Regions from separate parts of the Exiguobacterium sp. 9-2 genome, predicted to be linked through region 2. Evidence: predicted binding sites of a transcription regulator. Region 2 holds the regulator's gene; the other holds the start of a gene.
The links. The regulator Rex, encoded in region 2, represses fermentation and respiration genes when NADH is low (regulators of the CRP and FNR family bind a similar motif). The targets are predictions, from matches to a motif close to TTGTGAAATATTTCACAA.
Positions count from the first base shown of each region.

Region 1: a site for Rex is predicted at 6,777-6,794, ahead of VJ374_RS02945 (formate/nitrite transporter family protein). Genes of this name have one in related genera too.

Region 1 covers NZ_CP142850.1:558,827-567,170, forward strand. The annotation lists gene VJ374_RS02900 (murein hydrolase activator EnvC family protein) at 1-790, shown strand, start outside; TPP riboswitch at 855-965, shown strand; gene thiD (bifunctional hydroxymethylpyrimidine kinase/phosphomethylpyrimidine kinase) at 1,080-1,883, shown strand; gene thiM (hydroxyethylthiazole kinase) at 1,864-2,631, shown strand; gene thiE (thiamine phosphate synthase) at 2,621-3,259, shown strand; gene VJ374_RS02920 (hypothetical protein) at 3,427-3,714, shown strand; gene VJ374_RS02925 (ArsR/SmtB family transcription factor) at 3,773-4,141, shown strand; gene VJ374_RS02930 (CHASE3 domain-containing protein) at 4,186-4,824, opposite strand; gene VJ374_RS02935 (YitT family protein) at 5,026-5,892, opposite strand; gene VJ374_RS02940 (hypothetical protein) at 6,029-6,631, shown strand; gene VJ374_RS02945 (formate/nitrite transporter family protein) at 6,815-7,651, shown strand; gene VJ374_RS02950 (YkvA family protein) at 7,687-8,106, opposite strand; gene VJ374_RS02955 (aminopeptidase) at 8,205-8,344, shown strand, end outside.
Region 2 covers NZ_CP142850.1:2,815,407-2,823,750, reverse strand. The annotation lists gene VJ374_RS14700 (hypothetical protein) at 1-294, opposite strand, end outside; gene VJ374_RS14695 (ATP-binding cassette domain-containing protein) at 276-2,177, opposite strand; gene VJ374_RS14690 (redox-sensing transcriptional repressor Rex) at 2,345-3,004, shown strand; gene VJ374_RS14685 (twin-arginine translocase TatA/TatE family subunit) at 3,004-3,201, shown strand; gene tatC (twin-arginine translocase subunit TatC) at 3,209-3,988, shown strand; tRNA gene VJ374_RS14675 (tRNA-Ala) at 4,093-4,168, shown strand; gene VJ374_RS14670 (S8 family serine peptidase) at 4,391-8,137, shown strand; gene VJ374_RS14665 (hypothetical protein) at 8,265-8,344, shown strand, end outside.

The DNA of each region.
Region 1 (8,344 bases), 810 kb from region 2:
ACAAAAGCTAGCGGAAGCAAAACAAGCGCTCGTTGAAAAAAAGGCGGAGCAGGTTGAAGAGAAGAAAACATTAATCGAACAAAAAAAAGCGTTGAAAGTTCAAATGAAAGAACGCAGTGCTACGCTTAAAAAATTACGAAAAGGTAAGACGAAGTTTACGACAGAACTTCTAGACGCGAAAGAACTACAAACCACACTTGAAGCTCAAGAACGTGCGATTGCGGCAGCGAAGGCAGCAGCTAAAGTAGCGGCTGAAAGAGCAGCAGCCGAGAAAGCAGCAGCTGAAAAAGCCGCTAAAGCGAATGCTCAAGCAGCAAAACAAGCAGGTAAGAGTTCAGAATCACCTACTTCAGTTGCCCCACCCGTTGTTTCGAGCGGTGGGAAATTCGTTCGTCCATCTTCTGGTGGCGTATCACAAGGGTTTGGACCAGCAAGCGGTGCGAACGGCTATACGTTCCATAATGGTGTCGATTTCAGTGGTTCGGTCGGCTCACCAATCGTCGCAGCAGCAGCTGGAACGGTCATTACAGCTTCAGGTGGTGGGCCTTATGGAAATCACGTCATGATTTCTCACTTCCTTGACGGGAAAGTCTATACGACAGTCTACGCTCATATGAGTTCATTATCTGTTCATGCAGGACAAACAGTTTCTCAAGGTCAGCAAGTTGGAACACTTGGTAGTACTGGGAATTCAACAGGACCACACTTGCATTTCGAACTACATGTCGGAGGCTATCAGTACAGTGCCTCTTCTCCTCTGAATGCAGTTAATCCATTAGCATACCTATAATTCAAAACGAGCTTCGGCTCGTTTTTTTCTTGCCGCTATGCTACAGTTAAGGCGAAATGAATACTTGAGCAACTAGGGGAGCTGGAGGAATCCGGCTGAGAGGAAAACCAATCTGTTTTCGACCCTATTACCTGAACTGGATAATACCAGCGTAGGAAAGTTGAGCCGAACGGATACCGAAATGGTTGGATAACGATTTCGTATAGCGTCGACTGCTTTTTTACAGCGGTCGACGCTTTTTTGTCGGTAACAACTCCCTTACATTGCTCGATGGAAAGGTGAGAAAAATATGAAACATGTATTGACGATTGCGGGATCTGACTCCGGTGGTGGAGCTGGAATTCAGGCAGATTTAAAGACATTTTCGGCATTGGGCGTTTATGGGATGAGTGTTTTGACGGCGGTAACGGCTCAAAATACACTGGGCGTTCAAGCAGTAGAAGAGTTATCATCGGAAATCGTTGATGCCCAATTAGCTTCAATCTTTTCAGATATTCGTGTGGATGCTATCAAAATCGGTATGGTCTCGAATGCACAAACGATTCACGTCATTGCAACACATCTTCGCAAACAGACAGTTCCGATCATACTAGACCCTGTCATGGTCGCAAAAGGCGGGCATGCCCTATTGCGGACGGAGGCAGAGGAAGCACTAATCGCGGAGTTACTGCCACTTGCGACACTCGTCACACCAAATTTACCGGAAGCAGAGCGCTTAACAGGGCAGTCAGTTACTAATCTAGAGGAGATGCGACTGGCGATGCATCAGTTGGCTATGAAGACTGGAGCCGTCTTGCTAAAAGGTGGACATCTACCGGGAGCTGCCACGGATTTATTATGGGACGGGCAAGAGGAATACCGTTTCACATCAGATCGGTTAGATAATCAACATACTCATGGAACAGGCTGTACCTTATCTGCAGCGATTGCGGCACGGATGGCACTTGGAGAAGCTTTACCGGACAGTGTACGTCAGGCCAAGAAGTATGTTACAGAGGCGATTCGTCATGGATTTGCTCTCGGACAAGGGATTGGACCGACACATCATTTTCATTCACTTTGGAGGGATACACATGTTTACGACCATTCTTAAACACAAACCACTCATTCATCATTTGACGAACACAGTCACGATCAATGATTGCGCCAATGTCACACTCGCCGTTGGCGCATCTCCAGTCATGGCGGAGGATATTCGCGAAGTGGAAGAGATGGTTCGACTTGCGCAAGCTCTTGTCTTGAACATTGGAACAATTGATGCAGACATGCAAGCAGCTCAACGACTCGCCGCAAGCGAAGCGAGACGCTTGAACGTTCCGATCATCCTTGATCCAGTTGGAGCGGGAGCTACATCATTGCGTACGTCCTTTTCAAAAGAATTGAGTAGACTCGGATGTACGGTCGTTAAAGGAAATGCTTCAGAAATCAAGACATTGCTTGGGGAGAATGGACGAACAAAAGGAGTCGATGCTGCTAGTGATGAGATCATGGATCGAGAAATCATTCGTGCATTCGCTCGTAAACAAAAGTCCGTCATTGTCGTCACAGGTCCAATCGACTACATCACGGATGGCATGCGCGAAGTGGAACTACAAGTAGGTACGCCGCGTCTCGGAGACGTCACAGGTACGGGGTGTATGACAGCTTCTTTGATTGCGAGTTTTCTTGGTGCAGGATATTCTGCGTTTGAGGCAGCAGTCCACGGAACATTTATCATGGGAAAAGCAGGAGAACAGGCAGCATCAGAAAAAGGTCTAGGTAATTTCAAACGAGAGTTGCTCAATGCAATCAGTCTGATGACGGAGCAAGATTTGATGGAGGTGGTAGAACATGTCAATTGATTATTCCATTTATGCGGTGACAGATCGTCGATATCATCCGGGAGTTGCAATCGAAACGGTCGTTGAAGAAGCGATTTTAGGTGGTGCAACGATTATACAATTACGGGAAAAAACAGCGCAGGGAAAGGAATTCTTCGAACAGGCAGTCCGGTTAAAGAGATTGACGGATCGTCATGATGTTCCTTTGATTATCAATGACCGAATTGATATTGCGTTACTTGTCGGAGCTGGTTTGCATATCGGACAAGAAGATATTCCTCTAACCGCAGCGCGACGTCTCTTACCGAACACTGTGATCGGCGTATCGGTAGCAACCGTCGCGCAAGCGATTGAAGCAGAACGAGATGGAGCATCTTATTTAGGTGTAGGTTCTCTATTTGCGACGTCATCGAAAGCAGACGCCGACTCGATGTCACACACGATGCTTCAAGCGATTCGCGAAGCCGTGCGCTTACCTTTAATCGGCATTGGTGGAATTACGGCAACGAATGTCGCTTCTCTTCCTATCCCATTAGAAGGATATGCGGTCATCTCGGAAATTTTTGCTAAAGAAGATCGACGACGTGCTGCACAACATATGACAGATGCTGTATGGGAATGGCATCAATCTCTTCAGAACAGGGTATAATCCGTTCAGAGGTGATTGTATTGAAATGGCAGATGATCCGTTTTCGGGGCTATTGGATCCGGTATCGATTGGAACCACAAATCATTCGCGTGGATAATCGGGGGATCTACCATTTGGGGAAAATTTTATTTCCGCGTCCTAATCGTGTATCTTATGAAATGGCTCTCTTGCTGAAGGAAAAGTATGAAAGACGCTACAAACGTCCGTTGTATATCAAGACAAGTTCGATCGCTACAGAAATTTGGGGACACACCCACTTAGACATCTATTATCGAATACTGCTTCGTCTCCCGATTCCTGCTCGATTACGTAAGCGTTATAGGAATCGATTGGAGAGTACGAAGATCATCGATATCGGTGTACGTGCGGTCGATCAAAATCGAATCGTTTGGGATATCGGTGATTACGTAGGGGGATGGTTTGTATTTTGGCTCATTCGTAGGCGGATGCGCTGAACTTGCAAATGTCCTGTTTCTCATGGTGCAATATAGAAATAGAAACGAGGTGACGGACATGGACATTCCCCGTTGTGAAACGATTGCTATTGATGAACAGCGTGCGTCTGAGATTGGACAAGTCGTTGATACGATTCCGACGCTTGAAATCGGAAAATTATTTAAGATCCTTTCAGATGCGACACGACTACGAATCGTTTATGCGTTGACGATCGAAGAGGAATTGTGCGTTTGTGACGTCTCTGCTTCTGTCGACTGCTCGATTGCGACAGCATCTCATCATCTTCGCTCCCTGTTGAAACAAGGGCTCGTCAAGTTTCGTAAAGATGGAAAAGTCGTGTATTATTCTTTAGATGACCATCATGTGTCGTCGCTTGTTCATATGGCGATGGAGCATGTACAAGAGGGAAAAGCAGTATCTGAATAATTTTTAGAGTAAACGAAAAGCGCAGCTTTGGCTGCGCTTTTCGTTTACTCTAAGGACGATTCGTCTGACTTGTTAGGTGCGAACCGGTGGGAAAAAAAGATTGTCGCACTAATTAATAAAAAGGACAGAATAGAGAGACTGAGACACATCCATTTATATGTAGCGACTAAAGTATCTGATTGTTGTAATTTTGCTTGAAGTGTCTTATACAAATCATCTTTCACACGAGATAAGTCCTCGAGAATCGTTTGTGTCGTTTGCGTCGTTTGTTTGGCAAGGCGCTTTGCTGCCGTTGGACTCTGACGCTCATAGACGACGAATACTCGTTCAATCTCGGACTCCCAGACATTATTGCGACGTAGTAAATCCTTGATTGCTCCTGGCGTGGTCGACGATTGATTTAGACTGTTTCGTAAATCATGAATTTTAGAAGTAGAAAAGTAATACTGTTCGAGATAACGACTATCTTCATACAATAAAAGACCACGCACCGCATTGGCACGATCTCGGTTATGTTCAACCAACTGGTCCACTTGATTGATTAACGGTATGTCATGATCCTTCATTTGCTCTGTTATCGTTGCAATCGTCCGATAACCGGATAGGGCGTAAATGATTGGGATAGAAGCGAATAAACTGATCAAAAGGATCAGCAGAATACGCTGACGCCAAAGTGAGTGCATGCAATCATTCCTTTAAATAAATAGACATGTCATAAGCTTAACTACTATCGCAAAAAAAGTGAAGCCTGTCCATTTTTTGAATAGGGAGAAGAAAGTAAAAAAATCAGTATTCCTAATAAAAAAGCAGGAAAGCTGGTGCAATACGAGAAGCTGTTTTAAAGTAAACGAAATAGAAAAAGCACAGCTAGGCTGCGCTTGAGTTTAAAACGAATACGAATGTTCCTTATAATTTCCAAAAACAGTATGGATTTCTGAGAACGTAACGAACGCGTTAGGTTCGACAGAAGAAACAATTTCTTGCAAACGGACGATTTCATTATTTTGAACGACGACATAGACCATTTTCTTCGTTCGGTTGGAGTATCCTCCCCGTGCATCAAGGATCGTCACACCGCGACCAAGTTCTTTTGTGATGACTTCATTTATTTCATCCGCCTTTTCGCAAATAATGATACATTGCTTAGAAGCGGAATAAAAACTGTAAACCGTTTGAAGAGCTTTGGCGCGAACGAAGCTCATGATAAGAGCATACATAACGTGTTTCAAATCGAAGACCCACCATACCAAGATATAGATGACAAGATCTTGCATCAGAAATATGCGAGGAAGTGGCCAATTATGAAAACGAGCAAAGAAAAACTTTCCAAGAATATCGAGTCCACCAGTCGATGCGCCACCAAAGAAAATCAATGCCATCGCAAGACCAGAGACTAGACCGGCAAAGATGGAGGCAACAAGCGGATCATTCAACGACTCGGGAACGATCTGAGTCGGAATCCAGTCGATTAAAAAAGAAGAGGCAACGACAATGATGCCAGATAAGAACATGAATCGCTTTCGTAAGAAACGGAAACCTAAAAGGAAGAGGGGAATGTTTAAGAGCAATTGGGTTAATCCGATTGGGGTGTGGAAAAGCTCTTGAATGACAAGCGTGATCCCCATGATACCACCTGATCCGATATCATTTGGAGATAGTAGTAAGCTGATGTACAAGGAATACAGCAACGTACCTATGATTAAAAAACTGATTTTTTCAACTCTCTTTTTCTGTGGGTGTGTTGTAGTCATGGCATTATGATGAGTGACCTCATGCTCCTCCTTCTGTGAGTATCTGCCTGCAAGAGTACGCCCATATGCATAAAATTTCAACCCTTCTTATGAAAAAAGATGAAAAAGGGTAAGTTTTTTTAGGAAGGTGATGAAAATGAAGAAAACATTCTTGATTATAGGCTGTATTTGTTTAGGCGTATTGGTGGGGATTCGTCTTTTTCAACAACCAGACGAAGAAAACCAACGATCTATTTGGCATGATGGTGATCTCGTAGCAAGACAAGTCGGTGCTTCCATAATGAATACGGTAGCTGTTCGCCAATTAGCTGAACAACTCCCGTTTTCATCAGAATTAAAACAGGTAGATGTCGAAGGAGAGTCGTTACGGCTCGCTTATGACGTCACAGGCAAAGAACGGCGTGCTTGGATCGGGACCGATACTGGTACATTACAAATGAATCAGGATTTCTTGAACGCTCGCTTATCAAAAGTACTTATGCATCATACGCTTGTTTTATTTTCGACGATTCCTGACTTGACCAATCTTGAAATTCACTATACCGATCCCTATTCGAAAGCTGATTTTAAGATAGATCGTAGCGCGTTCGACATCTATACACCATCTGACATCGAACGCGCTACGTCATCGTCTGGACGTTTTAATCGTGTCGTCATCGATGGATATGTGCTTGATGCCTCCAGACGACAAACCTTTTTCGAGCATTTCGCATCAGGATTTTCGATTCAAACTAATTAATTGTATAAAGCAAGAAAAGGCATTTTTCACAATCTCGACACAATGATATCGTTTACATCTCGTTCTTTTATGAAAACGATAAAACAGGTCTATTCAAGACTTGAACATCTCTTAAGATGGAAGTATCATAATAAATGAACAAACATTGTGAAGTGTTGAACAAAAGAAAGAGAGGTTTCTACAATGAACGAGGTAGAAGCATTAGAAGGATTACGGAATAAAGCAATCAAGTCGACGCGTATGCTACAACTGCGTCCTCTCGAATACTTAGTTCGTGCCATGTTAGCGGGGATATTCATTGGATTTGCAATCATTTTTACCTTAAAAGCAATTAACGGGCTGTATATGGCAGAATCACCTGTCGCAACACTTGTCGGTGGATTGACGTTCGGAGTGGCACTCGTCTTGATCGTCTATGGCGGTGCAGAACTGTTTACAGGGAATACGATGTATTTCACGACGGCAACGATGCGCGGCTATACAACGAATATGGATACGATGAAGGTCTGGCTGGTTTGTCTGATCGGAAATGGGCTTGGAGGATTAGCATTCGCATTCCTCTTCTCTCAAACAGGCATCTTACAAGAACTTGGAATGAACAATTGGCTGTTTGCTGTATCGGAAACAAAAATTCATCATTCGACGTGGGAAATCTTTACTCGGGCGATCTTCTGTAACTGGATGGTCTGTTTAGCGATCTTCATTCCGAAGAACATGAAGAATGAGTTAGCGCAGATCATGATGATGATGGTACTTGTCGCAGTCTTCTTCGCATCAGGATTTGATCATGTCATCGCAAATATGGCATTGTTCTCTATCGCATTAATCGTACCACATCCGGATACGATTACGTTTGCAGGAGCCATGCACAATCTGTTACCGGCTTTAGCTGGGAATATCATCGGTGGAGCAGTCTTCATGGGAATGATTTATACGTGGTTGAATAAAGAAAAACTAGAAATAGATGAATCACGTCAATCTACGGCACCGGTTCATATCGCTTCTAAACAAAATGCATAATGAAAAAGCAGCTGTCGCGACAGCTGCTTTTTTATTCATTCCATATGTTGAAAGCGATCAACATCTGCGGCGAGTTCTTCGTAAATCGTCTCGACGATTTGTGCGTCATCAAAGAGTCCGAGGACGTTATCGTCCGGTAAGGCGTCAACAGGAGACGTAAAGTACAGAACTGCCGTTAGCAATAATTGTTCTTGCTCTGCATGCATCTCGAATTTTTTCTGATAGAGGGCACGAAGCATTTCGAGTAGTTGTTTTAATTGGAAATAAAGGACGAGTTCTGCCTCGCGTTCGATATCAGAACTTTCCGTAGACGCGATATCCTGTGTCAGATGTGCGAGTCCAATTTCTGCTCGAATCAACAATTCTTGTTGTGCTTTTTCATCACCGACGAGATCGAGTGCCTGTCGGTGAAAATACGTATAAGCTGATTTAAAATCTCCGGGTGTGAATTCCATGATGATGCCTCCTTCTCTTCTCTTTCTAGTTTCGCCTTATTTCTTGCAAAATTGCAACTATTTCGTGAAAATAAAGATACAAGAAAGGGGATTACATAATGCCGACACAAGCAGAATTACAACAGTACGCGTCTTTAGCAGTGCGTACCGGGATCAATCTACAGCCAGGACAACAACTTGAGGTGCGAGCGGGAATCGAGAATTTACCACTTGTTCGCGAAATCACACGTGTAGCATA
Region 2 (8,344 bases):
GTAATACGATAGGATCAACGGGTCAGTGAGTTCGACGAATAGCTGTGTCGTCAGGAGCGTACAGCATAATCCCGAGAGTAAACTGACGAAAAGACCGCTCCATGTCTGGATGACGAGACCAATCATACAAGAAATCAGGAGAAACAAAGGAAGCGCGGCATTAAAAGCATCCGGCCGGATGAAGGTCGACACGTAGTCCGCATACATCGGTACGAAATAAAGGATGCCGGATAGCAGTCCTTGAATCAAGTTAATGAAAAAGCTTTTCGTCCGCATCAGTGTTGGTTCTCCCATCGTTCCATCAATTCGAGTAGATCGACATCGATCTGGTCCCGTTCCGCAGATAACGCTGTCGCTTTTGGAATATCATTAAAGACTTCCGGTTCGCAAAGCAACTGTTCGATTTCCGCTGAACGCTGTTCGAGCCGTTCAATATCTTGTTCGAGTTGTTCGATTTGCTGACGGCGTTTTTTTTCTTCTTTCTGTGCTTCTTTGTCGATCGTCTTCGATGCCGTGACTTTTGCCGCTTTTGCCTCTTCGGCTTCAAGGCGAGCGATTTCTTCTTGTTCGGCCTTCTTCTCTGTGTAGTACGAATAATCGCCGAGGTATTCTGTCACACCAGCTTCACTCATCTCGATGACGCGTGTCGCGATCCGATCGATGAAGTAGCGGTCATGGGAGACGAAGAGTAGCGTACCTTCATAGTCGACGAGAGCGTTCTCAAGGACCATCTTCGAATCAAGATCCAAGTGGTTCGTTGGCTCGTCAAGGATGAGGACGTTAGTCTTCCGGAGTTTCAGTTTTGCGAGCGCGAGACGTCCGCGTTCGCCACCAGACAATTCATGAACGATTTTGAAGACATCGTCGCCGCTGAACAGGAATTGTCCGAGCACAGAACGGACTTCTTGTTCGCGCATCAGTGGCCATTCGTTCCAAATCTCATCGATGACACGGTTCCGGTCATTGAGTTCCGCTTGCTCTTGATCGTAATACCCGATCGAGACGCCAGTTCCGAAACGGAAATCACCGAAGAGAGGACGTAAACGACCGACGAGGACTTTTAAGAGCGTCGACTTCCCGATTCCGTTCGGTCCGACGAGTGCCAGTGATTCGCCGCGTTGCAAGCGGAACGTGATGTCTTTTGAGACAGCTTCTTCGTAACCGATTGCCAATTGATTGACTTGAAGAACGTCATTCCCGCTCTGTTTTTCGATTGGGAAGGAGAGGACCGTACTGCGTTCATCTCCATCTGGTCGATCGAGCCGGTCGACCTTCTCGAGCCGTTTTCGAACGCTTTGAGCACGCTTTGTCGTCGTCGCCCGAGCGATGTTTCGTTGAATGAAGTCCTGCATCTTTGCGATTTCTTCTTGCTGCTGTTCGAACTGCTTCATTTCCTGGTCGTATAAGGCTGCTTTTTGTTCCAAGTACTTCGTATAGTTCCCCGTGAACTTACGACAGACATTGCGCGACAATTCATAGACGACATTGACGACTTGGTCGAGGAAGTACCGGTCGTGCGAGACGATCAGGACGGCACCACGATAACCACCGAGGTAGCTTTCAAGCCAAGCGAGCGTATCGATGTCAAGGTGGTTGGTCGGCTCATCGAGAATGAGAAGTTCTGGTGCTTGTAAGAGCATCTTCGCTAAGGCGAGCCGTGTCCGTTGACCCCCGGACAATGTCTGAATCCGGCGCGAGTAATCATCCGGATAAAAGCGCATGCCGTGCAGGACGGAGCGGATATTCGCTTCGAACTGATAACCACCGGCTTCTGAGAAGTCGTGTTGCGCTTGATCATACGTCTTCAAGAGACGATCGTACGCGACCGGGTCGTTCAAGATATGCTCCATGCCCATTTCGATTTCCATCCGGCGCAGTGTTCGTTCTTGTTCTTGCAGATGTTCAAAGACGGTCAGCATCTCGTTCCAGATCGTCTCGTTCGATTCGAGACCACTGTCCTGCGCGAGATAACCGATTTTGACATCTTTACCTTTCATGATGTCACCCGAGTCATGACTGAGTTCGCCAGCAATGATTTTGAGCAAGGTCGATTTACCGGCACCGTTTCGTCCGACGAGCGCAATCCGATCGCGCTCCTGTACTTCTAGTTTGATATTTTCTAAAATCGGCTCGACGCCGAATGATTTCGAGAGTTGGTTGACTTGTAAGAGTATCATTTCCATCCATCCTTCCACCCTTTAGTCTATCACGAACAAAAGCGCGAGGTCCTGCGGAATATATTATTTGTGACTCTATGTGAAGTGGTTTACAATCAAGGAGAGTAGAAAGCTTTTTGCAAAGATTTGGGTGCCACGATGGATGTGGCCGAAGGGGGAACTGCAGGATGAATGGACCAGACACAAAAATTCCACAAGCGACAGCAAAACGGTTGCCGCTATATTATCGTTTCATCCAAAGTTTATACAATTCAGGTAAGCTCCGCGTCTCTTCTGCTGAGTTAAGCGAGGCGGTGAAGGTTGATTCAGCAACGATTCGTCGCGACTTTTCCTACTTTGGGGCACTAGGGAAGAAGGGGTATGGATATAACGTTCAACATCTCTTAACGTTTTTCCGGAAAACCTTGAATCAAGATGAGGTGACGAATGTTGCCTTGATCGGGGTCGGTCATCTCGGAACAGCGTTTGCAAATTATAACTTTTTAAAGAATAATAGTACTCGGATAGTCGTTGCGTTTGATGCGGACGAAGAGAAGGTCGGAACAACGACGCATGACGTTCCAATCTATCATGTTTCGGACATGAAAGAACAAATCGAAGCGAATCAGGTCGATGTCGCCATCTTGACGGTTCCATCCCAGTTCGCACAGTCAGTAGCGGATGAGTTAGTCGAGTATGGTGTGACAGGCATTCTGAACTTCACGCCTGCACGGTTGAACGTGCCAGCGAGCGTTCGGGTTCATCACATCGATTTATCGATCGAGTTGCAGTCGTTAGTTTATTTCATGAAGCATTATTCGCAATCAGCTGAAGGAGTGAAATCATAATGGAAAACCTTATCCCGCTCACGTTAGGTATCGGACCTGCGAGTATCGGATTAATTGCTGTCGTCGCGTTGATCATCTTCGGACCGAAGAAGTTACCGGAATTCGGTCGTGCTGCCGGTCAAACATTGAAAGAGTTCAAGAATGCCACGAACGGCATCATGGACGACGATAAAAAGGACGAACCGAAAGAGAAGTGATTGAATCATGACGGTTGATCAAGAACAAAGCATGACGTCGCACCTAGACGAACTGCGTAAGCGGATTGTCTGGTCGCTCCTCATCGTCGTCGTCCTGTTCGCTGTCGCATTTCCGCTCGTCCGACCGCTCGTCCGTTTTCTGCAAGCGGACTTAAAAGAGCTCGGTATCGGATTAAATGCCTTCAACGTCGCCGATCCTTTAATGTTGTATTTGAATCTTGCGTTCATCATCGCGCTGATTTTAGCGTCACCGTTCTGGATGTATCAACTGTGGGCATTCGTCCGACCAGGGCTTTATGAAAAGGAACAAAAAGCAACACTGACATATATTCCAGTCATCTTCTTTCTATTTTTGGCTGGTGTAGCCTTCTCGTATTTCTGGTTGCTTCCTTTCTTGCTCGAAGTCTCAACGAATCTCGGGAAAGAATTGGGGATCGAGCAAGTCATCGGGGTCGAAAACTACTTCAGTTTCTTGATCCGGTTGACGATGCCGTTTGGTCTTCTCTTCCAATTGCCGGTCGTGACGATGTTCCTGACACGTCTTGGTCTTGTGACGCCATATTTCATGCGAAAGAATCGGAAATATGCGTATTTCGCGCTGTTCGTCATTGCGGCATTGATCGCACCGCCGGACGTGACGTCACACTTGATGATCTCAGTGCCGTTGTTCGTTCTCTATGAAATCAGTATCTTGATTTCTGCGCGGACGTATAAAAAGGTCTTGATCCTCGAGCAACAGGCAGAGCTTGAACGACAGGCGGATTTGATGCGTGAATTGAATAAATGAATCGTGAATTCCTTCCAGCAATTTCGGGAGGAATTCTTTTTTATGAAAGCGTTATGTTTATATTGATAAAGCAGTTAGCGATGCGTATACTAAAGATAATTCATGGGGGCTTAGCTCAGCTGGGAGAGCGTTTGGCTGGCAGCCAAAAGGTCGTCGGTTCGATCCCGATAGTCTCCACCAAGTGCATACGTTCAACTCCTCGAGTGCTCGAGGAGTTTTTTTATGTTCCCAGTTAAATTCCTTCCAAATATAAAATGTCACCAAAAAGAAATAAATTAAAAAAATAGACAAATATAAATTGTTTATTTCCATTAACTTCATTAAACTAAAAATACAGAATTTTCTTTAAACTGCTTTATTAGTATTACTACTATGGTTTTACAGAAAAGGGGAAACGAACGCATGAAGAAGAAGATTGCACTTATGGCAGCCGTCTTAATGACGTCTTCCAATCTAGTCAGTGCGCAAGGTGCACTGTCCTCGCAAGACAAAGCGACGGGTCAAAAACCGCAGGCGCTCTCACTGAAGAAATCGGGGCAAGAAAAGAACTACAAACAATCGGATAAAGTCCGAGTCGTCATCGAGATGGAACAAAAACCGGCGATTCAAATCGCCCAAGCTCAAAACAAGCGGTATAGCACATTGAGTAATGCCGAAAAGGAATCGATCAAGGATCGACTCGTCAGCGTCCAAAAATCAGTCAAGTCAGCTATCGCTAAAAAGGCGATTCCTGTTACATATAAAGAAAGCTTCACAACCGTCATCAACGGATTCAGTGGTGAAGTGAAGTTCGGTGACATCGAAGATATCAAACAACTCGAAGGAGTCAAAAGTGTACATATCGCGCACGAATATGCGCGCCCAACCGTCGATAAAGGTGCCAAGCCAGACATGCTGTACAGCAAGGACATGGTCAATGCGAAGGAAACGTGGCAGGACTATGGCTTCAAAGGGGAAGGAACCGTCGTCGCGGTCATCGATACGGGGATTGATCCATCGCACAAGGACATGGTCTTGAGTCCAGAGACAAAGGTGGATTTAACCTCTTCGAAGGTCGAGAGTGCGAAAGAAACAAAAGGCTTAAAAGGAAAGTACTTCACGGAAAAAGTACCGTACGGCTATAACTATGCCGATCACGACAGCGAAATCCGTGACTTAGGTGCGGGGGCATCGATGCACGGGATGCACGTCGCAGGTACGGTCGGAGCAAACGGGGATGAAGCGAACGGCGGCATTAAAGGGGTCGCTCCAGAAACACAGCTCCTTGCGATGAAGGTCTTCGGTAACGATCCAGGGATGCCATCGACATTTAGTGATATCTACATCAAAGCAATCGATGATGCCATCGCACTTGGAGCGGACGTCATCAACATGAGCCTGGGTTCGACGGCATCGTTCGTCAACGCAGATGATCCGGAGCAACGCGCGATCGTCAACGCGATGAACAACGGTATCTTGTGTGCGATCTCTGCTGGTAACTCGGCGTTTGCAGGTCATGGTGCGGGTAATCCATATACAGCAAACCCGGATATCGGTGTCGTTGGTGCACCAGGATTGACGAGCCAGGCGCTCCAAGTCGCGTCACTCGAAAATACGAAATTGACGCTTGAAGGCATGGCGCTGACGATCGACGGTCAGGATGCCGGTTATTTGGCATACCAAAAACAAGATTCGCCGAATCCGATTGCCGTCTTCGATAAAGAGAAGAAGGATGTCGTGTATGTCGGTGACGGTCAAGCTTCGAACTATGAAGGTAAAGACGTCAAAGGGAAACTCGTCTTCGTCGTGCGAACAGGTGATTTTAACTACAGCATGATTCAAGCAGAAGCTGAGAAGCAAGGCGCAGCAGGTGTCATCGTCCGTGGTAAAATCGATCATGGGGATTACGTCAGCATGGCGCTCAACAATCCGACGATTCCACTCGTGACGCTTAGCATCGCGGACGGGAATGATCTCGAAGCAAAAGCAAAAGAAGGCAAGGCAATCGCAGTGACATTTGACGGAAAAGCGGTCTCAACCGATAACCCGGTCGCAGGACAAATGTCTGACTTCACGTCATGGGGTGTCACGCCAAGCCTTGACTTCAAGCCGGAAATCACGGCACCAGGTGGGAAAATCTATTCGACGCTTAATGATAACGAGTATGGCGTCATGAGCGGTACATCGATGGCAGCACCACACGTCGCTGGAGGAACAGCACTCGTCATGCAACGGATTGCGAAGGACTTCAAAGTCACTGGTGCAACACGCGTTAAACTCGCCAAAAACATCTTGATGAATACATCGCGTCCGCAACTCGATCAAGGAAAATACAACGCACAATTGAAAACAGGCAACTTCTACTCCCCACGTCGTGAGGGAGCTGGACTGATGGATCTTCGTGCTGCGATGAAGACACCAGTCGTCATCACAGAGACAAAGTCAGGTGAAGGCAAGGCATCCTTGAAGGAAGTCGGCGAGAAGTTCACATTCACGCTTGATTTAAAAAACTACAGCAATGAAAAAGTGACGTATAAGCTAGCGGGAACGGTTCAATCAGATCTCGGTGCAAAAGGATCGAACTTCCTTGAAGCAAATGGAATCTTCAAAAAAGGAACGATCGGTACGGTAGATGCCAACACAGGCACATACCCGATCTCATTTGCAGTCGGCTCGAAGAAAGCGAGTTCAGTCTCGATTAATCCGAAGAGCTCAACGAAAGTCAGCGTGTCAGTCGATTTGAAGAACACAACTGACTGGGCGAACGAGCTTCCGCTTGAACAAGTCTTTAAAAACGGCTACTTCGTCGAAGGATTCGTCCGTCTGATCGATACGAAGAGCAAAAATCCAGAACTGACAGTTCCTTATGTTGGGTTCAAAGGAAAATGGGATCAAGCTCCGATTTTAGATGCACCATTGTACGATAAAAACAACACGTTCTATGGATTGACAGGTCTAGCGACTGAAGTGAAGGATGATTTCGAATTCCTTGGTACGAATGCCGCTGGAAAAGTTGTCGCGAACAAAGTCTCGTTCTCACCGAACAACGACGGTAGCGCAGATGAAGCTTTCCCGATCATCTCATTCCTTCGCAATGCGAAAAAAGTCGAGTATTCGATTCTTGACCGGAATAAAACAACACTTCAGAAGCTTGATATGCAAACGGACGTCGTCAAGAACTACTACGACAGCGGTTCAGAGGACGGCTACACACCAGTCACAAGCGCTGCTTGGGACGGAACGATCAACGGGAAACCGGTCAAAGATGGTCTTTACTACTACAAAGTCAAATCGGTGATCGATTATCCGAACGCAAAATGGCAGACGAATCTCTTCCCAGTCTATGTCGATACGAAAAAACCAGCAGCTACTGTGAAATGGGATGCTGCGAAATCAACACTTTCATGGACAGCAGGCGACCAAGGAACAGGAGTTGCGTCATACGATATCCTCGTCAATGGCAAGAGTGTCTTAAAGCAACCACTTGCCGCAACAGAAAAAGCGTACACGTTGACGGATCTGCCGGAGCGCGCGAAGATTGCCTTCGTCGTCAAAGACTATGCTGGAAACAGTGTGAAAAAAGACGTCAACACGACAGGCGTTGATAAAGCCGTACCAAATGTTCAAATCGATACACCGGTCGCTCTTGGTCTTGCAACATCAAAAGTCATCAATATCGCGGGTCATGTCTCTGATGAGTCAGGTATCAAATCGTTCAAGATCAACGGAAAAACTGTTAAACTGCGTTTCGATGCAGCCCAACAAAACTATGCGTTCAGCCATGACGTGACGTACACGACAGATGGCGTCAAGTCATTCAAGGTCGAAGCATACGATGGAAAAGGAAATCGTGTGGCGTTCAACCGTCAAGTCATCATCGACACAGAATTACCAACGATTCGCGTCACAGCACCAAAAACCGTCTCAAGTAAAACAAAAACAGCTGAGATGAAGATCGTACTTCGCGATAACTACAGCGAATTACGCTTCGACTTCAATGGTAGCGCGGAATACCGCCGGACGTTCAAAGAACCGTACGTCATGAAAGCCTTCAAAAAGACGATCACGAAAAAAGTGACGCTCAAAAAAGGAAAAAACACGTACAACTTGAAACTGAAGGATCTTGGTGGACACGTCGTTACAAAAACAGTCGTCATCACGAAAAAATAAGTTAACAATGAACAAGCCAGGCGGAAATCCGTCTGGCTTTTCGTTGTGTGTCGAAGCGCCTTGAAGGGTTTATGAGACGAGTGGAGCGGGAAATTTAAGAGCAGAAACAATTAGAGGGGGAACAACCATGAATCCGTTTACGACATTAATCGCCTTCATCGTAGGGTGTCTCGTCTTATATCTCGGTATCCGTGACAAAAATGGCTG